Regions from separate parts of the Aquabacterium sp. G14 genome, predicted to be linked through region 2. Evidence: riboswitches for the same ligand, from Rfam matches in the RefSeq annotation. Region 2 holds a riboswitch; the other holds the start of a gene.

Region 1 (9,818 bases), on a different contig from region 2:
TCAAGGCTGCCTGATCGCGCGGCCCGGGTCTTGCTGGAGAAGGCGTCATGACTGATACTCGCTCGACCCCTGCTTCGTCCTCCTGCGCCCGTGTCGTCTTCATCGGCGCCGGGCCTGGAGAAGCCGACCTGATCACCGTGCGTGGCGCCCGCTTGTTGGCTCAGGCCAAGGTGGTGCTGTTCGACGCCCTGGCCGACCCAACACTGCGTGATCTGGCACCCGACGCCGAATGGGTGGACGTCGGCAAGCGCGGTTTTTCCGGCAAGCCAGGCAGCGACTTCAACGGCCAGACCCGCATCAACCACCTGCTGGTGGAACATGCGCGCGCCGTGGGTGCCCAATTTGGTGCCGATGCCATCGTGGCGCGGCTCAAAGGGGGCGACCCCAGCCTGTTTGGTCGCCTGGAAGAGGAGTTGAGCGCCTTGCGTGACGCGCAGATCAGCACCGAAGTGGTGCCGGGCGTGACCTCCGCGCTGGCAGCGGCCGCGGCCACCCGGCGCCCTTTGACCCGACGTGGCACCGGCCGCAGCGTCAGCTTCACCACCGCGATGACCCGCACGGGTGACCTGAAGTGCGGCATGGGCCCAGGGCAACGCGCCGACACCGAGGTGTTTTACATGGCGGGGCGTCAACTGGGCCCTCTGGGCAAAGGTTTGCTGGATGCCGGCTGGCCTGCCGACACCTTGGTGAGCGTCGTGTCGCGGGCGGGATGGCCCGATATGCGCCACACCCTGCACCGTGTGGGCACCCTGGACGAGGCCAGCGCCATCCACGCCGGACGCCCCACTTTGGTGATCGTTGGCGCTGGCGCCACTGAAATTCCTGAACAACCCTTGACCCATATCGCCCTTTGCGGCGAAGGCTGATCAAGGTGGGGCGTGTTTGCCCCGGTAAAATCCGATATTCACCTTTAACCGATACAAGAGACCTGACATGACCCACGTCGTCACCGAAGCCTGCATCAAATGCAAATACACGGACTGTGTGGACGTGTGCCCGGTGGACTGCTTCCGCGAAGGCCCCAACTTCCTGGTCATCGATCCCGACGAGTGCATTGACTGCGCCGTGTGCATCCCCGAGTGCCCTGCCAACGCCATCCTCCCCGAGGAAGATGTGCCGGGCAACCAGCAGCAGTTCATCCAGATCAACGCCGACCTGGCCAAGACCTGGCCCAGCATCACCAAACGCAAAGACCCCCTGCCCGACGCCGACGAGTGGAAGGACAAGACGGGCAAGCTGGGCGATCTGATCCGCTGAGCGGAGCGGTGAACATGCCGTCGAGGGTGGACACCGATGCCGTGGTCATCGGGGCCGGACCGGTGGGCCTGTTTCAGGTCTTCCAGTTGGGCCTGCTGGGCTTGAAGTCCCACCTCATCGACGTGCTGCCTGAAGTCGGTGGCCAGTGCGTGGCGCTGTACCCCGACAAACCCATTTACGACGTTCCCGGCGTGCCGCTGTGCACTGGCCGGGAATTGGCGCGGCTGCTCCTGACACAGGCGCGGCCTTTCTTGCCTCTGGATGTGGCGTCCGGCCAGTGCGAACAGGTTCACCTGGGGCATCTGGTCAGTGAGTTGCAGGTGGAAGGCGATGGGTGCTTTGTGGTGCGCACCGACCAAGGGCTGCAGTTGCGAGCTCGCTCGGTGTTCGTGGCCGCGGGCGCTGGGGCGTTCGTCCCCCGCACGCTCAACCTGCCCGCGCTGGAAGGGGCGAAGAACGTCCACTACCACTTGGACGACACCACGATTGGGGCTTTGGCCGGCCGGCATGTGGTGATTTCCGGGGGCGGAGATGAGGCGCTCGGTGCGGCCCTATCCCTGTCTGCCTTGCCTGACAGCGTGCAGCCCTCTGAATTGACACTGCTCCATCGACGAGACCAATTTCAAGCAGAGCCGGAGTTGGATGCTCAGGTCCGCCACTTGTTGACATCGGGCCGGCTGAAGCTGGTGGTGGGCATGCCCACCGATGCGCTCGTGCAAGATGGCCGGGCCCGGTCTGTGACCGTGCTCGGCGCAGACAGTGTCCCCCGAGAGTTGACGTTCGATCACCTGCTGGTGCGCCAGGGTATGAGCCCGAAGCTCGGGCCTGTGAGTCAGTGGGGGATGAGTCTGGATCGCAAGCAGGTGAGCGTATCCGCCGCGACCTTTGAAAGCAGCACGGCGGGCATTTACGCCGTGGGGGACATCAACACCTACCCCGGCAAAAAGCGCCTGCTACTGTGTGGCTTCCACGAAGCCACCTTGGCCGCCCATGCGGCTGCCGCGGCCTTGAACCCAGAGGCGCCGCAACACCTGCTGTACACCACGACGAGCCCCCTGTTGCACCAACGCCTGGGCGTTCTGCAGGGACATTGAGCCCGCACTTCCGGACAGTGCCCGACTGGGCATAGAATGCGACCTTCGCTAGGGGTGCGTTGCCGATGTGGACATCGGTACACGCTGAGAGAGTCCCTTTGAACCTGAACGAGGTCATCCTCGCGTAGGGAAGCACAAGCCGAAGCCAGACACGCCTGCACAGGTGTGTCTGCGCTCGCTGCAGCCCCACCGAGACGCCTCATCTGTCTTTGCCGCGGAGCTGTACAGAATGCGTCGTTTTTCTTCCCCCTTCACTCATCGCCGTCTGGCCCTGACACCATTGGCCGCGGCGGCCTGCTGGCTGTGCGTCAGCCTGAGTGCCCAGGCGCAAAGCGCCAACGATGAGGCATCCACCCTGCCCTCCGTGGGCGTGAGCGCTTCGGCCAAACGCCAGGCCAAGGCCAGCATTGCCGGACTGGGCGACGGCCCAGCGTGGCAGCAACCCGTGCAAGCCCAAACCTTCAGTGAAGAAATGCTGAAGGATGCGCAGGTGACGCGGCTGGCCGACTTGACCAAGCTGGATGCGAGTGTGAGCGATGGCTACAACACTGTGGGCTACATCGACACGCTGACCGTGCGTGGATTCACACTGGACAACGCTTACAACTACCGACGCGAAGGCCTGCCCATCAGCGCTGAAACGCGAATCGGTCTGGACAACAAGTCGGGGCTGGAGGTGTTCAAGGGCACCAGCGGCATCCAGGCTGGCGTCAGTTCACCAGGGGGCATGGTCAATCTGCTGGTCAAGCGCCCCGAAGGACGCACCCGGACCGCAACATTCTCACTGGACAGTTCTGGCAGCGTCCTCGGCGCCGTGGACATAGGTGACCGCTTCGGCGAGCAACGCCAATGGGGCGTGCGCGTGAATGCGGCCATTGAGCGCCTGAACAGTCCGGTGGACGCCAGCGAAGGTCATCGGCGTCTCGCTGCAATCGCCGTCGACCATGTGCTCAAGCCTGGGCAGATCCTGGAAGCAGAGTTGGAGCACAGCTACACCAGTCAGCCCAGCATCCCGGGTTTCAGCATGTTGGGTTCCGTGTTGCCCTCGGCCAGTGCCATCGATCCAGGCATCAACCTCAACAACCAGCCCTGGACGCAAGCAAGCCAGTTCCGCGGCACGACGGGGTCTGTTCGGCTGAAAAGTGACTGGGGACAAGGCTGGCGCAGCACCATCAGCTATGGCGCTCAGTATCTGAAATCGAACGACCGGGCGGCCTTTCCCTCAGGTTGCGATGCGGAGGGCGTGTACGACCGTTACTGCGCCGACGGCACCTTCGACGTGTATGACTTCCGCTCAGATGATGAAAGCCGGACCACCCGCGCCTTGCTGGCGCAGTTGGAAGGCAAGGTCGAAACCGGGCCAGTGAAGCACGATGTCGGCGTGTCCTTCCTGCGCAGTGTTCACTTCAGTGACCTGCACATGGCATCGTTCAACTATCCGCCAGTCGGGACGGGCAACATCACCGGCAACTTCCCTGATCTGCCTGCTGACCCTTCGCTACAGTATCCCAACACCGACCGGCATGAGCGCAGTTCCGAAGTGACGTTGCGTGACGCAATGCAGTGGGGTGACTGGCGTGCCTGGGTGGGGCTGCGGCACAGTCAGATCCGCCGACAAGCCATTCGTGCCGACTACAGCTTTGTGACGCCTGTGCTCCACAAGACCGCCAACACCCCATGGGCTGCACTGGGCTACACCATCGCTCCGCAAACACAGGCCTACGTGAGTTGGGGCGAGGGCATTGAGTTGATGTACGCCCCGCGCAAGACTGCAAACGCCGGCGCCCCCCTGCCCTTGTTCAAGAGCCGCCAGACGGAGATTGGCGTGAAGGGGCAAACGCAGGGTGAGCATGGCGTGCACAACTGGAGCCTGGCGGCATTCCGCATCAGCAAGCCCGAAGGCGCGACAACCCCCACAGATGTTTACGTGATGGACGGACGCTCCCAGCACCTGGGCTTGGAAGCGTCCTGGCAGGGGCGTCAAGGCCCCTGGGCTTGGGCAAGCAGCGTCATGCTGTTGGATGCCAAGCGCAAGGACAGCATGTACGCGGCCAATCTGGCGCCAACCAATGTACCGGACCGCTTGATCAAACTGTCCGGCGCCTACACGTTCAAGGGGCCTTTGGCTTTGACCGCACAAGCTGACATCGTGCACGAAGGTCGTCGTTGGGTGGATGTGGCCAACACCACACGCACGCCTGCGTGGACTCGCACGGATCTGAGCCTTCGCGCAACGCAAGGTTGGCAAGGTCAGACCATCACTTGGCGTCTGGCAGTTCAGAATCTGTTTGACAAGCGTGCGTGGCGTGAAGCCCCCAACAGTTTCGATCACATTTATCTGCTCCCCTTGCAAGCGCGCACCGTCAGCGCATCGGCTCAGATCGATTTCTGATTGGCAGACCGTTGATGGGAAACGACAACAGATTGAAGTGGCGAGACAAAACATGCTATAGTTTCGTTCTCGGTTGATTGACGCAACGCAGACATCAACCTGATCCCCGATAGCTCAGTCGGTAGAGCGCCGGACTGTTAATCCGTAGGTCCCTGGTTCGAGCCCAGGTCGGGGAGCCAAAAATTCAAGACGGCTTTGCGCGCCGATATGCAAAGCCTGACATCGTTTGATCCCCGATAGCTCAGTCGGTAGAGCGCCGGACTGTTAATCCGTAGGTCCCTGGTTCGAGCCCAGGTCGGGGAGCCAAAAACAAGGCCCGCAAGCACATGTTTGCGGGCCTTTTTCTTTGCGCGCTCTCTGGCGAGCCGCAGAGCGCATGGCCCTCAAGATCGCACATTTCGGCACAAGACGGAGCGACACACAGGCCTCGGGCAAGCTGACGCGAGCACTTATCCCCGCTTCCTGTGGATAAGCTTGTTGGCAAGCCTTGGGCAAGGCGACCCCGCCCTGGGTAGACCCTGTGTTTGCTGCGAAATGAGGCAGCTGGCCTCCTTCCGAAAGAGCTCGCGCCATCCTGACGTGGCTGCTTGCCGCTTCAACGGCTGGGAGGGCTCACGATGACCGCCGAGGGGCGCGTGATCTTGTGGTCAAAGGGGTGGAATGTGCTGCCCACGGCGTGCAGGATGCGCTTCACGTACCTGCGCGTTTCCTGGTACGGGGGGATGCCTTTGTAGCGTTCGACCTTGCCCTCCCCAGCGTTGTAGGCTGCAGCGACCAAGGCCACGTCGCCTTGAAAGTAGGCCAGCAGCCAGCGCAGATAGGTGAGACCGCCACGGATGTTCTGGGCAGGGTCAAAGGGGTTGCGGACGTTGAAACGCTCGCTGGTTTCGGGAATGAGTTGCATGAGCCCCTGGGCATTCTTGGGAGACAGGGCCTGCGTGTTGAAGTTCGACTCGGCCGCCATGATGGCCAGGGCCAGTTGCGTGTCCACCTGATAGCGTGGCGCCAGTTTCTGGACCAGCTTGAGGATGTGCCGGGGGGCGATGGCCTCGTAGTTGATGCCGGGAACGCCTGCCTGAGCGCCATCGTCATTGACGGGTGCGGAGCGCAGGCATTCAGGCACCTCCTTGGTCGGGCCACCCACCACCGTCAACATGCGTTGTGCCTGCGGCAGGCCCTGCTCAGCGGCGGCCTGGAAGAAGTAGGCCGCGGCCACGTCGTCGCGCGGGCCGCCGCGACCGTTGGCATGCATCCAGCCCAGGTTGTACTGGGCTTGGGCATCGCCCAGGCGGGCGCTCTCGCAGTACAGCTGGCGTGCCTGCTCGGGGTTGCGCGCCACGCTCTCACCGTGCTCGTAGGCGATGGCCAGCTCACGCAAGGCCTCAGCGGACTTCGGCGGGGCTTCGAGCGCCCAGGCGGGCGCCAGGGTCATGGCGCCATACATCGCCAGCCCCCAGAGAGCGTGCTTGGAGGAAATCGGGTGCATGTGTGCAGTATGCACACCTGGCCGCGTCTTGTGTAGGGTTAACCCACGCTTGGCCACGGCCCCATGGGCCCATGGATGCGTGCTCAGGGCAGCAGGCTGGCGCGGATCAGTGTGATGGCCTGACGGGGCACGTAGACCTTGCCGGTCGGCTCGGCCAGCACCACCACGCCTTCGAGTTCGTGGGTGCGATCAGGCACCACCAGCTCGTTCTTGTGGATGGGGAGGCGCACCTCGCCGCCGAGGTTGTTGCGCACCCGCAGAACCGGATTGGCGGCCTGGCTGCGATCCAGCTCGGCCTGCAAGCCCAGGGCGGTCAAGGCTGGCATGGCCTCGACGAACAGGCGGTCGCGCAGCGTCATCAGATCGAAGCCCATGGCGTTGGCCATGTGGTGAGCCAGATCGGTGTTCTCCCACAGCCCACTGATGCGCCCAGGACCGTAGCTGTACAGAAAGGGGTCGCCTCCGGTGTGGCCGTTGGTGGTCCAACCAAGCCCTGCACGCGACGAGATCATCGGGCCCAACACGTACTGCAGCCAAGATTGCGGCGGCGCGTTCTGGATGCTCTGCACTTCTTGCGCGCTCAGGTCCTCAATGCCCCAGTGGCGTGCCAGCACGTTGCGGATGTGCGCCTCGGACTTGTCCTGGGCCATGAGCCGCGCGAGGCCCTCCCCCGTGAGTTGGGCGCGCCGCAGCGGTGTGACCAGGCTGTCGTCGTCGGTGGTGGCGTACTTCGTGGCCTCTCGACGGCCGATGGTCAGGCCGCCGTTGCCGTGGTCAGACGTGCTGATGACGAGGGTCTGGCCATCGGCGCGCGCGAAGTCCAGCGCCACTTTCACGGCCTCATCGTAGGCGCCCAGATCGCTGACCACCCCTGAGGGGTCATTGGCGTGCGCGGCCCAGTCGACCTTGGAGCCTTCCACAAACAGGAAAAAGCCATGACGCCGCCCCTTGTCGCTGCGCGAGAGCACCTCGATGGCCTTGCGGGTCATCTCGGCCAACGAGGGCTGATCGGGCGCGAACTCGGCGCGATCGAGGTCGTAGACCATGTCATCGGCAGCGAACATACCGAACAGCTTGGCGCCGGTGGCTGCCGCCATCTGTGCACGGTTGCGGACGTAGTCGTAGCCCTTTGCTTGCAGCACGCGCACGAGGTCTTCGTTGTCCTGGCGCACGCCGCGGCCATCGGCCATGGGCAGCAGGTACTGCTCGCCGCCCGCCAGAACGACGTCAATGTGCTGATAAACCTGCTGCTCGCCGATGTCGGCATAGCGACCGCGGTCGTGGCTGTGCGCGCTGAAGGCGGCCGGTGAGGCGTGCTGGATGTTGGCGGTAGCGACGAGGCCGGTGGCACGCCCGGTGAGACGCGCCCCTTCGAGCACGGTGGGCACAGGCGCATAGGCCTCGGCCGGGTTGGCGTTCACGCCGGCGATGGTCACCCGCCAAGGGGAGACGGCAATGCCTTTGTCGGTGCCTTTGTGGCCGGTGGCAAAGGCCGTGCCGCCCGGAGCGGAATCGGTGATGATGGAATCGGCCCCGTAGGTCTGCACAGCACCGGTCAGGATGTCGTCAGAGGCCAGGCGCTTGCCCTTGACCCAGCGCGTGAGGGCCCAGGCTTCGTTGGGCGTGCCGTCGCTCATCATGAAGATGACGTTGCGAACAGGCGCAGGGGTGCCCGCCGCGGACAGTGGTGCGGGGGTGTGGCCACAGGCCGCCAGGGTAGCGACCAGCGCCAGAGTCAGCAAAAGGCGTGAGCAGCGCGTGCGCATGGGGGCTCTCCGGGTCAGCGCTGCGGCGAGGCCACGCGGGACCAAGTGCCGTCCGCTTGCCAGACCTCGATGGTGCAGTCGGAGGCCGGCACGGGGTCGATGCTGCCGTACCACTCGGAGATGGCAGATCCGCAGGCCTGGGCTTGTTGCGCCAGGGCCTGCCAGCGGCCCTTGCTGATGCGGGCCTGCTTGCGCAAGGTTTCGCCGCTCAAGAGGCTGCGGGGCGGCACGCCCAGGCGGTACACGCCGTTACCGAACTGGTGCATGACGGGCAGTGTCGGGGGCTGGCGCACGCCGTTGACCTCCAGGCGCTTGGCCGCCGAAGGGTCGTAACGCTGGTTCAAAGAGAACCAAGCGAGCGGACATTCGACGGCCGGTGTGTCGGGCTGGTCGTGCGGCAGGATGTAGCCGTTTTCAAGGATGCGCAGCAAATGGATGCCGAGCGTGTAGTGCCAGGCGAGCAGCGGGGCGGAATCTTGTTTCATCGATGCAGGGTTCAGCGCCACGGCATCACGGGCACGGTGGAGATGCTGTTGGCCGGGGCGCCGTCGATCAGCTTGCGGCTGATGCCGAGGTAGACCAGCGTGCGGTGCTTGGCATCCCACATGCGCACGACGCGGGTCTCTTTGAACAGGATGGAGGTGTCTTCGCTGAAGACGGTTTCGTCGTCAGGCAGCTTGGCCGGCAGCGTGATGGGGCCGGTTTGGCGGCAAGCCAGCGAGAACTGGCTGGGGTCCTCGGCCAGACCCAGCGTGCCTTTGACGCCGCCCGTGCGGGCCTGGCTGACGTGGCAGGTGACGCCGGGCACCTTAGGGTCTTCGAAGGCTTCGACACAGACCTTGTGATTGGCGCCCCAGAACTTCCAGGCCGTGGTCACACAGCCCACGGTTTCCGCTTGAGCAGAGCTCAGGCAGGCCAGAAACGACAAGGCGACAACGGCGGCACGGGTTCTCATGAGAGCATGATAGTCGCCTCTGTCCCCACTCTGTCACTGTATGGGTTCATGCGTTTGCTTTACGGTTCGTTCACATGACTCGGTCAGAATCCGCAGAACCGTTCCAGAACTTGAATCACAATGCCGTTTCCTGCTTTTGGCGCCCTCACGCGCCCTCGCCGCCCCTTGACCGCCACGCCGCGCCCTGCGCTGTGGCTTGCCCTGTTGACGACGCTGACCTTGACGGCCTGCGGCGACAAGGCCAATGAGGCGAAGCCTGGGCAGAAGGAGCCAGCCACCGTGGGCGTGCTGGTGCTGAAGGCCGAGTCACAGTCGCTGAGCACGGAGTTGCCTGGGCGGACGGTGGCGGTGCAGGCTGCGGATGTGCGACCGCAGGTGAGCGGCATCATCCGCCAGCGCCTGTTCAACGAGGGCGATACGGTGAAGGCCGGGCAGGTGCTGTATCAGATTGATGCGAAGACCTACGAAGTGGCGGTCGCGAGCGCCAACGCGGCGGTGGCCAAGGCCCAGGCGGCAGCTCGACTGGCGGAGTTGAACCACCAGCGCCATGCCGACCTGGTGAAGCAGCAAGCGGTGAGCCAGCAGGTGTTCGAAGAGAGTCAGGCGGCCATGCGCCAAACCGCTGCCGAGTTGGCGGCTGCACAGGCGGCCCTGGCGCAGGCCCAGATCAACCTGGACTACACCCGCATCGTGGCACCGATTGGGGGACGGGTCGGCTTGTCCCAGATCACGTTGGGCGCGCTGGTGACGGCCAACCAAGCCGGGGCGCTGACCCAGATCACGCAACTGGACCCCATGCACGTGGACATCACGCAATCGAGTACCGAGGTGCTGCGTTTGCAGCGTGATCTGGCCGCAGGCCACTTCG
Region 2 (9,818 bases):
AGTTGCGCAAAGCCCAGGATGGCATTCAGCGGGGTGCGCAGTTCGTGGCTCAGTCTGGACAGAAACTCGCGCTGCGCTTGCGCCACCCGTTCTGCCGCATGGCGTTTCAAGGCTTCTTCGGCTTGCGTGGCCGCATCGGTCACGTCCCGCAGCACCCCGATCAGGCTGGTGCGCTCGTGCCGGTCGGCCAGGATGCGCCGGCCGCTGGCTTCCAGGGTCCGAACCTGGCCATCTGCGTGACGCACACGGTAGGTGATCCGGTAGTCGTCGCCCACCCGCAGGGCCTGCTCCACTTCCTGTCGGGTGCGCAGGGCATCCTCTTCGACGATGAGCGCCCGCACACTGTCGCGTGACAGGGTGCGCGGCTGTTCACCCAGGCCGTGCATGGCCGCGGCGGTTCCGTCCAGCTGGATGTCCCCGGTGGCCGCGTCCATCTGATAGAGGCCCAGGCCCGCGGCATGGGAGGCCAGCTCCCAGCGTCGGTGGGCTTCGGTCAGTGCGCGGGTGTAGTGGGTCTGCTCGCGCAGGCTGCGCCGGATCAGCAGCGCGCTGATGAGCGCCAGCACGGCCGCAATCAGGCCGATGCCGATCTGCAGCAGCAAGGTGGTGGTGCGTGCCGCCCGCGCCCAGGAGTGGGCCAGGTCGAGGTTGGTGGCACGCAAGGTGGCATCGATGGCGTTGATGCGCTGCAGGATGGCTGGCGTGTCGGTGGTGGTCGGATCGAGGCCGGCTTGGGCGGCGGCCCGCAGGTGCTGGGCTTCCTGCTCCAGCCTTTGCATCATGGCGTCGGTCTGACGCCATCCCATGCGCGTGGTGTTGGACATGAAGCGCTGTCCAAACCAGCGGTACAAGCGGAGCATGGCCGCCACGTCCTCGGGCTCTCGCCCGGCTGCGATCATCAGCTTCTCGACTTCGGGCAGGGCTTCCGGTCCGTGTTGCAGCAGCAGGCGCCTTGTTTGCTGCGCGCTCTCGGGGATGCGCATCGCCTCGCGGTAGAGCTGCCAGTCACTGTCGCGCCGATCGTGGGCGTAACGCAGCAGGGCGTTGATGGCCTGCAGGTGCACATTGGCTGTCTGGTTGGCGCTGCGCTCGAATGCCCGCACGGCCGCCTGAACCTGCACGGCGGCCATGGCCAGCCCGGTCACCAGCACCAACACCAGCAGGGGGATGATCATCAGCGCGACGTGTTGGCGCTGCGCTGTGGGCAGGACGGCATGCAGGGGGCAGGACATCATGTGAGGGCGGCAGGTTCCCAGGCGTTCGGTGGCGGTGTCCGCGCGTGGCCGAATTCCTGGGTGTCCAGTTTAGGCGGCCATCATCCCGGGCGCCATCCTCTAGTCTCGGTGCTTGCCCGGGTGTGTTCGGGTAAACAAGGGTGGGGCAGGCGCGTGGGGGGCAGCCGGGGCGACTGGTGGCCGTGTTGCCAGGCTCGTTGCAACGCCGGACGCCGGGTGAGCATCTCGGCGAGGTTGTGCCCCATGCCTCGCACGATGCAGACGGCGGCGGGGCGGCAGGCTGCTGTGGTGGCCACGTCCTTGGGCGTGAGCAGGCCGCCGATGGCCACCACCGGCACCGGGCTGTGTTGCACCCACCAGCTCAGGTTGTCGGGGCCTTGGGGATGCCAGGGCATGTCTTTGGTGGTGGTGGGCTGCACCGGCCCACAGGCGATCAGGCTGGCGCCACAGCCTGCGGCGCGTGCGAACTCCCAGAGGCTGTGTGAGCTCAGTCCCAGCATGATGCGGTGACGCGCGGCCAGCAGGGCTGTGTGGTCGGCGGTGTCCAGGCTCAGCAGGTCTTCCTGACCGAGGTGCACGCCCACCGTGCCAGGCTGCGGGGCGCGTTCCAAGGCGGTCAGCGTCTCACGCCAGTGGTCATTGACGAAGAGCCGAGCCTCGTGCGCCTGGCATTGCGCCAGACTCTCTTGCAGATGGGGCATCAGGCCCTGCGGGGCTTTGTGGCGCAATTGCAGGCATCGCCACCCCGCTTGCAAGGCGTCGCGCAGCGAGAGGCTGTCCGCGACGATGCCATACAGCCCATCGTTCGGGGGGCGGAAGGGCTGGAACAGCGGTGTCTGCAACTCTGCGCAGCCGTCCAGCTGCAGTCGCCAGGGCAATGCCTCCCCCAGTCCGAGCCAGGGAAGCGGCGCGCCGCCCGTCCCAGTGCCAAGGCCAAAGTCGGCATGGGCCATGACCGGTCCGGGGCCCTGGCCGGCACGGTGGGCACGCACCAAGGCATGGTGAACGAGCATCTTGGCCAGCACGATGGCATCGGCCTCGGCGTGGCCGTGCGACCAGGCCGCGGCCACCGCACTGGCGAAGGTGCAGCCCGTGCCATGGGTGTGGCGGGTGGGCACGCGGGGGGCGGTCAGCCAGCCACGGGCCTGGGGCGTCTCCATCCAGTCCAGGCAGTGTGCGGAGGCTGGCGCATCGGGGGGCGCCAGGTCATCGCCCCCGGTGATCACCACGCTGCGCGCGCCCTGTTCCCGCAAGGCGCGGGCCATGCCAGGCAAGGCGTCCTTGGGGACATCGTGAGGGGCGGGCCATCCCAGCAGCCTGCAGGCCTCGGAACGGTTGGGGGTGAGCACGGTGGCGCGGGGCAGCAGCTGGGTCCGGTACGCAGCCACGATGGCGTCATCGCTGAAGGCGGCGCCGCCTGCGCTGGCGCCCAGCACGGGGTCAACCACCAGGGCGAGGTGCTCATGCGGGTCCACGCCCGCTGGAGCCCGGGCACGTTGATGGTCGACCCAGCGTGCCACGAGCTCGATGGCCGCGACACTGCCCAGCAAGCCTGTCTTGATGGCCCGCGGCGGCAGATCGCTCGACAGGGCTTGCAGTTGGTGTTCCAGCTGGTCCGCGGGAAGGGGGAAGACGGCCTCGACCCCCTGAGAGTGCTGCGCGGTGATGGCGCTGACCACGGGACACAGGTGCACGCCCAGGGCATCGGCGGCACGTTGATCGGCGCTCAGCCCGGCCCCGCCGGCCGAATCCTGGCCTGCGATGCTCCAGATGACGGGGGGGCGGCCGGGACGGGAAATTGGTTCGGGGTGATTCAGGGGCATCATGGCAGCACAAAGGGTTGCCCACTGACTGGGGTGGAGGCGATGGCAACGTCGCTGGGACTCATCAGTCCGGCGCGGAACCCGTCGCGGCCGGCCATCACCGCGCGGCGAAAGGCCCCCGCCATGCGCACCGGGTCGAGTGCTTGAGCGACGGCCGAGTTCAGCAGCACGGCGTCCATGCCCAACTCCATCGCCGCCGCCGCATGTGAGGGCGCACCCAGGCCGGCATCCACAACCAGTGTGACGTCGGGCAATCGCGCCCGCAGGGTGCGCAGCGCCCAGGGATTGAGCAGGCCCATGCCGGAGCCGATGGGGGCGGCCCAGGGCATCAGAATGCGGCAGCCGGCATCGATCAGCCGATGCGCGCTGACCAGGTCATCGGTGCAATAGGGCAGCACCTCAAAGCCATCGCGGGTGAGCTGTGCGGCGGCCGCGACCAGTTCGAAAGGGTCTGGCTGCAAGGTGTGTTCGTCACCCACCACCTCCAGCTTGATCCAGTGGGTCCCCAACAGCTCGCGCGCCATGTGGGCCAGGGTGATGGCTTCTTGGGCGCTGCGACAGCCGGCCGTGTTGGGGAGCAGGTGCGCACCGTGCGCCCGCGCGGTGTCTCGGATGATCTGCACGAAGCCGTTATCGCGACCCTCGTGCGACCCCAGCGTGCGCTTGAGGCCCAGCGTCAGCACCTGGCTGCCGGAGGCCTCGATGGCTTGGCGCAGCACCTCGGGGGAAGGGTAGCCTGCGGTGCCCAGCAGGAAGCGGCTGTGCAGCACGGTGTCGCCAATGCGCCAGGTGTCGGGCAGGGTGAGGGATGTCATGTTCAACCTCCGGTGATGGGGGCAAAGCACAACACGGTGTCGCCCTCTGCCAAAACGTGAAGATGCCGCTCACCGCGTGGCACGAATCGGCCATTGACTGCCGTGGCAACCTGCTGAGGGTGTTGATGTGGGCTCAAAAGATGAGCCAGTGCGTCATCAAGGGTGCTGCCGCAAGGCAGTCGCAACGCACCTTGATCGGTCTGGATGGTGATGTGTTCAGCCATGGTGGGGCAACAAGGTGGACGTATCGGGGATCAACTGGAGGTGGGTGAGCGCCTCGTGCACCAGAGACGGCGCCAGCAGCCAGCCGTGGCGGTACAGGCCGTTGATCCGGGTGAGGCCCGTTTCTGTGTGGATCTCTGGCCGGTTGTCGGGCAAGGCTGGGCGCAGGTTGGTGTCCATCCGCACAATGCGTGCTTCGGCAAGACCGGGCAGCACGCTGTGGGCGGCCGCCATCAACTCGACGGCGCTGCGCAAAGACATCGCAGAGCGGTCTTCACTCTCCAGTTCGCTGGCCCCCACCAGCACGAGGTCGCCTGGACGTGGGACGATGTAGACCCGGTGTCGGGGGTGCAGCAGGCGCACCGGCCGTCGCAAGTCCACGCCGGGCGCATGCAACCAGACGAGCTCGCCGCGTACGCCTCGCACAGGGCACTCAGGGCGTGCGCCCACCCCACGGACATCGAAGACCTGATCGAAGCCCCGCAGCGTGGCTTCACCGGCCAGTCCCAGCGTGCCAGGTCGCACGGTCTCGACGGTGGCGCGCCAGTGCCACTGCACGCCCTCGGCGTCTGCCTGCAAGGTTTGCAGGGCTTGCACGGTGTCGATCTGGCCTTCACCGGGCAGCATCCAGGCATGCATCGGGCCTGTGCTGCTGTGCAGATCGGGCTCCAGGGCGCGCAGCGCCGGGGCATCCAGGGGGTGTGGCTGCTGTGGCCAGTCCTGTGCCCGCGCCAGTGCGCACAAGCGATTCAGGACGCGGTGGGCGGCCCCCAGGTCCGATCGGTGTGTCACCATCAGGCTGCCTTGCCGCGCAAAGTGGGGGGCCGGGCTGCGCCGACGGGCCCACGCAGCGCACAGCGCTTCCCAGTGCCTCAGGCTGTCCCAACCGCGGGCCGCCAGTTCGGGGTCGGCGGTTTCCAGCTCGGCCAGCGGGCTGAGCATGCCCGCGGCGGTGAAGCCGGCGGCGCCGAGGCCGTCAAACCTGGGGGCCGGCCCAGGAGCGGGGTCGAACACGCTGACAGCATGTCCCTGCCGGGACAGGGTCCAGGCCAGAAGGCGTCCCAGCAGTCCGGCGCCGGCAATGCCAATGTGTGCGGCGCCGCGGCGTGTGCGCGCCGGCATCAAGGTGTCGGAAGGCATCCTTGGCTCCCGGCCCGCTCAGGCGCGATCGTCCGCAGGCTGGATCGGGATGTAGAGCGCGCCGCCAACCTGCCGGAACACCTCGGATTTCTCCGCCATGCCCAGGGCCAGGGCTTCGCGGTCGTTGACGCCTTGCGCCGCGGCAAAGTCGCGCACCTCCTGGGTGATCTTCATCGAGCAGAACTTGGGGCCGCACATCGAACAGAAATGCGCGACCTTGGCCGCGTCCTTGGGCAGCGTCTCGTCGTGGAAGTCGCGCGCGGTTTCCGGGTCCAGCCCGAGGTTGAACTGGTCCTGCCAGCGGAATTCGAAGCGCGCTTGCGAGAGCGCATCGTCGCGGGCGCGAGCGCCCGGATGGCCCTTGGCGATGTCGGCCGCGTGCGCGGCGATCTTGTAGGCGATCAGCCCCTGTTTGACATCGTCGCGGTTGGGCAGGCCCAGGTGCTCTTTGGGGGTCACGTAGCAGAGCATGGCCGTGCCCATCCAGCCGATCATGGCCGCACCAATGGCGCTCGCGATGTGGTCGTAGCCCGGGGCAATGTCGATGGTCAAGGGGCCCAGGGTGTAGAAGGGCGCCTCATGGCAGTGCTTGAGCTGCTCGTCCATGTTGGCCTGGATCAGGTGCATCGGCACATGGCCCGGGCCTTCGATCATGGTCTGCACGTCGTGCTGCCAGGCGATCTGGGTCAACTCGCCCAGCGTCTTCAGCTCGGCGAACTGCGCTTCGTCATTGGCATCGCTCAGCGAGCCGGGGCGCAGACCATCTCCCAGTGAGAAGGTCACGTCGTAGGCCTTCATGATCTCGCAGATTTCTTCAAAGTGCGTGAACAGGAAGTTCTCGCGGTGGTGGGCGATGCACCACTTCGCCAGGATCGATCCGCCCCGCGAGACGATACCCGTGCGCCGGCTGGCTGTCAGGTGGATGAAGGGCAGGCGCAGGCCTGCGTGGATGGTGAAATAGTCCACCCCCTGCTCGGCCTGCTCGACCAGCGTGTCGCGGAAGATGGCCCAGCTGAGGTCTTCGGCCACACCTCCCACCTTTTCCAGCGCCTGGTAGATGGGTACCGTACCGATCGGCACCGGGCTGTTGCGCACGATCCAGTCGCGCGTGGTGTGGATGTGCTTGCCGGTGGACAGGTCCATCACCGTGTCGGCGCCCCAGCGGATCGACCACACCAGCTTTTCCACTTCCTCTTCGATCGACGAGGTCACCGCCGAGTTGCCGATGTTGGCATTGACCTTCACCAGGAAGTTACGGCCAATGACCATCGGCTCCAGTTCGGTGTGGTTGATGTTGGCCGGGATCACGGCGCGGCCGCGTGCCACCTCGTCGCGCACGAACTCCGGTGTGATCTCGCGCGGGATCGTCGCGCCCATCGGGTTGCCGCGCAGACGGCTTTCGCGTTCGGCGTCCACGCCGTAGTGGCCTCGCCAGTCCTCCGCCTGGTCCAGGCGACGCTGGTTCTCACGCAGGGCGACGAACTCCATCTCGGGCGTCACGATGCCGCGGCGGGCGTAGTGCATCTGCGTGACGTTGGCACCCGCCTTCGCCCTGCGTGGCGTGCGTTGCAAGCCTGCCGTGGCCGCGCGCAAGGCGGCCATGTGTGCGTCGTGACGCTCGCCGGGTTGGAGGCCATCGTCTCGTGCCTGTACGTCGCGACCCGCATAAGTCTGCGTGTCGTCGCGGGCGACCACGGCGGCCTCACGCACGCGAGGCAAGCCACGGGTCACGTCGATGTCGACAGCCGGGTCGGTGTAGGGGCCGGAGCTGTCATACAGGCTCACGCATTCCCCGTTGCTCAGGCTGACCTCACGCATTGGCACGCGCACACCGGCATGGTGCCCGGTCACGTACACCTTGCGCGACGCGGGCAGGGGCGCACGCGTCAGGCGGGTCAATTCGGCCAGCGCCTGCTGGGCTACGATCGGATCGGGGGCATTCATGGGCATCTCTCCTGGGCAGCAAGTGGGCAACACAAGCTCCGAGGGACGCCGCAAGAGGCCGTCAACAGATGGGCGAGGGTGGGCAGCAGGGGCCTTGCCAGCGGCGGAATGCAGCGCGCTGGAAGGGCTGCATCCACCTTCGGCTCCGGGACGGGCTTCTGGCAGAGACGGCTCTTCTTTCGCCGGTATGAACCGGATCAAGTTCAGCGGGTTCGGCACGGTGCCGTCTCAGCGCCCACACACATCGCGTGTGCGGCGCACCCCGGAGCAGGTCGCAGTGTACGTCCTCGCGGCCGGCGCGCACAAGCCGGCGAAACCGATCGAGCGACCGTGGCGGGGTGAGGGACAGCAGCCCCACAAAGGCTGGCCGGCAGAACCTGTTCATGGGGGGTGTTTACCCCACGCGGAAGAGGGATGCTTCTCAAGCAGCACTTCCAGACCCATCCGCAGGTTGTTGATTCATAACGACTTTTTCTCGCCAAATTTGCGCTCAAATCACCTGTAAGTCTTTGATTTCATTGGAATTTTTTCGCTTCTGGACTGTTCGGAAGCTCCGGCATCGGGTAAAGTGGGATTTAGTGCAAATTCGTGGGGTTTTGTGTGAGTCTGGTCTTTCAGGGAGCATCAGCGCTGTCGCTGGACGCCAAGGGACGCTTGGCCGTCCCGGCGCGCCATCGCGACGCCCTGCAGGCCCTGTGCAATGGCCAGCTCACCCTCACCAAGCACCCCGAAGGCTGTCTGATGGTCTTTCCGCGCCCAGCGTGGGAGGTCTTTCGTGACAAGGTCGCTGCCTTGCCCATGTCTGCCTCGGGCTGGAAGCGCATCTTTCTGGGCAATGCCCAGGATGTGGACATCGATGGCGCCTCCCGTGTGCTGGTCGCCCCCGAACTGCGCACCGCTGCCGGCCTGAGCAAGGATGTGATGCTGCTGGGCATGGGCAGCCACTTCGAGTTGTGGGACGCGCAGCGCTATGCCGCGCACGAGGCCGAAGTCATGGCGCAAGCCATGCCCGACGTGCTGCAGGACTTCTCCTTCTGACGCGATGCAACAGGTCACTACACCTTGGCAGCATCGGACCGTTCTGCTGCACGAGGCAGTCGATGGTTTGTGGGATCCCGCCATCGGTCCGCACCCCCAGGGCGTCTACGTGGACGCCACCTTCGGGCGCGGCGGTCATTCGCGTCTGATCCTGTCGAAGCTGGGGTCTGAGGCTCGCTTGATCGCGCTCGACCGCGACCCCGAGGCCATTGCCCACGCCACGCAGGGGCCCGATGCCATCACCGACCCGCGCTTCCAGATCGTGCACGCGCCGTTCTCGTCGTGGGCCGAGGTCATCGCCGACCTGGGTCTGGGTCCGGTGCAGGGTTTGCTCATGGACATCGGCGTGTCGTCCCCCCAGATCGACAACCCTGAGCGTGGGTTCAGTTTCCGTTTCGATGCGCCGCTCGACATGCGCATGGACACCACTCAGGGCGAGAGCGCGGCCGATTTCCTGGCCCGGGCCTCGGTCGACGAACTGACGGAGGTGATTCGCACCTATGGAGAAGAACGGTTTGCTTGGCCCATTGCAAAGGCGCTTGTCGCTCGTCGCGATGAAGGCCAGCCTGTGCGCACCACAGGCGAGTTGTCCGCGGTCGTGGCTCGTACGGTCAAAACCCGTGAAGTCGGTCAAGACCCCGCCACCCGTACCTTCCAGGCTCTTCGGATTCACGTCAACCGCGAGCTCGGGGAGCTCGAAGACGCGCTGGCCTCTGCCCTGAAGATGCTGGCGCCGGGCGGACGTCTGTCCGTCATCAGCTTCCACTCTCTGGAAGACCGCATCGTCAAGACCTTCATTGCCAAGCACAGCAAGGACGAGGTCGATCGCCGCGTGCCGTTTGCGGCGCCCAAGCCCCTGATGCTGCGTGCCATCGGTCGCATCAAGCCCTCCGAGGCCGAGGTCAGTGGCAACCCGCGCTCGCGCTCGGCCGTGCTGCGTGTGGCCGAACGCACCGAGGTGCCTTGGTCGCCCGAGCCTGAAGTGGGCGGTGGGCGTGCGCCTCGCGGCAAGACCGGTGGAGCCAAGGGCGCGAAGGCCGGTGGACGAGGGGGGCGTCGATGACCCAGCGTCTCAACATCGCCCTCGTCGTGGCCTTGCTGCTGAGCAGTTTCTGGCTCATTGGCAGCAGCCATGAATCGCGTCGCCTGTTCGTGGCGCTGGAGAAGGCGCGTGCCCAGGCCAGCGAGTTGCAGATCGAATTCGAGCGCCTGCAGGTTGACAAGCGCGCTCAGGCCACCCCCTTGCGTGTCGAAAAGCTCGCGCGCGACAAGCTCAAGATGTTCGACAACTCACCGGCACGCACCCACTATGTGGCGCTGTCCGAGTCGGGCAAGGTCTTGTCGTCCTCGCCTGCCAAGGTGCAGGAGGTGGCCCCATGAGCCGCCTGTCCGAGCTCTGGCGTCGCCTGTTCCACCGCCCGCGCAAGCAGGGGCCGGCGGCCATGCCCACCATGCGCTACGCCACCAGCCCGCTGCTGGCCTCGCGCACCCCCGTGTGGCGCGTGAAGTTCCTCATTGGTGGCATTGGCCTGGGCTTCGCCGTGCTGATCGGGCGCGCCGCCTGGATCCAGATCATCCACAACGACTTCTTTCAGCAGCAG

The links. A riboswitch is a leader RNA that binds a small molecule or an ion and turns the genes downstream of it on or off. The one in region 2 is predicted to bind thiamine pyrophosphate.
Region 1: linked by a shared signal. The riboswitch ahead of WIT60_RS05420 (TonB-dependent siderophore receptor) and the one ahead of thiC (phosphomethylpyrimidine synthase ThiC) in region 2 are both predicted to bind thiamine pyrophosphate.

Annotation. Positions count from the first base shown of each region.
Region 1 is NZ_JBBEYB010000003.1:206,474-216,291, reverse strand. Features, by position in the region: gene WIT60_RS05440 (sulfate adenylyltransferase subunit 1) at 1-14, shown strand, start outside; gene cobA (uroporphyrinogen-III C-methyltransferase) at 48-866, shown strand; gene fdxA (ferredoxin FdxA) at 934-1,257, shown strand; gene WIT60_RS05425 (NAD(P)/FAD-dependent oxidoreductase) at 1,272-2,351, shown strand; TPP riboswitch at 2,392-2,499, shown strand; gene WIT60_RS05420 (TonB-dependent siderophore receptor) at 2,581-4,743, shown strand; tRNA gene WIT60_RS05415 (tRNA-Asn) at 4,847-4,922, shown strand; tRNA gene WIT60_RS05410 (tRNA-Asn) at 4,974-5,049, shown strand; gene WIT60_RS05405 (transglycosylase SLT domain-containing protein) at 5,339-6,229, opposite strand; gene WIT60_RS05400 (alkaline phosphatase) at 6,313-7,995, opposite strand; gene WIT60_RS05395 (hypothetical protein) at 8,010-8,480, opposite strand; gene WIT60_RS05390 (CreA family protein) at 8,492-8,950, opposite strand; gene WIT60_RS05385 (efflux RND transporter periplasmic adaptor subunit) at 9,071-9,818, shown strand, end outside.
Region 2 is NZ_JBBEYB010000001.1:429,057-438,874, forward strand. Features, by position in the region: gene WIT60_RS01935 (sensor histidine kinase) at 1-1,232, opposite strand, end outside; gene WIT60_RS01940 (bifunctional hydroxymethylpyrimidine kinase/phosphomethylpyrimidine kinase) at 1,316-3,058, opposite strand; gene WIT60_RS01945 (thiazole synthase) at 3,058-3,873, opposite strand; gene thiS (sulfur carrier protein ThiS) at 3,876-4,097, opposite strand; gene WIT60_RS01955 (FAD-dependent oxidoreductase) at 4,090-5,235, opposite strand; gene thiC (phosphomethylpyrimidine synthase ThiC) at 5,254-7,179, opposite strand; TPP riboswitch at 7,337-7,454, opposite strand; gene mraZ (division/cell wall cluster transcriptional repressor MraZ) at 7,786-8,217, shown strand; gene rsmH (16S rRNA (cytosine(1402)-N(4))-methyltransferase RsmH) at 8,222-9,280, shown strand; gene ftsL (cell division protein FtsL) at 9,277-9,597, shown strand; gene WIT60_RS01980 (peptidoglycan D,D-transpeptidase FtsI family protein) at 9,660-9,818, shown strand, end outside.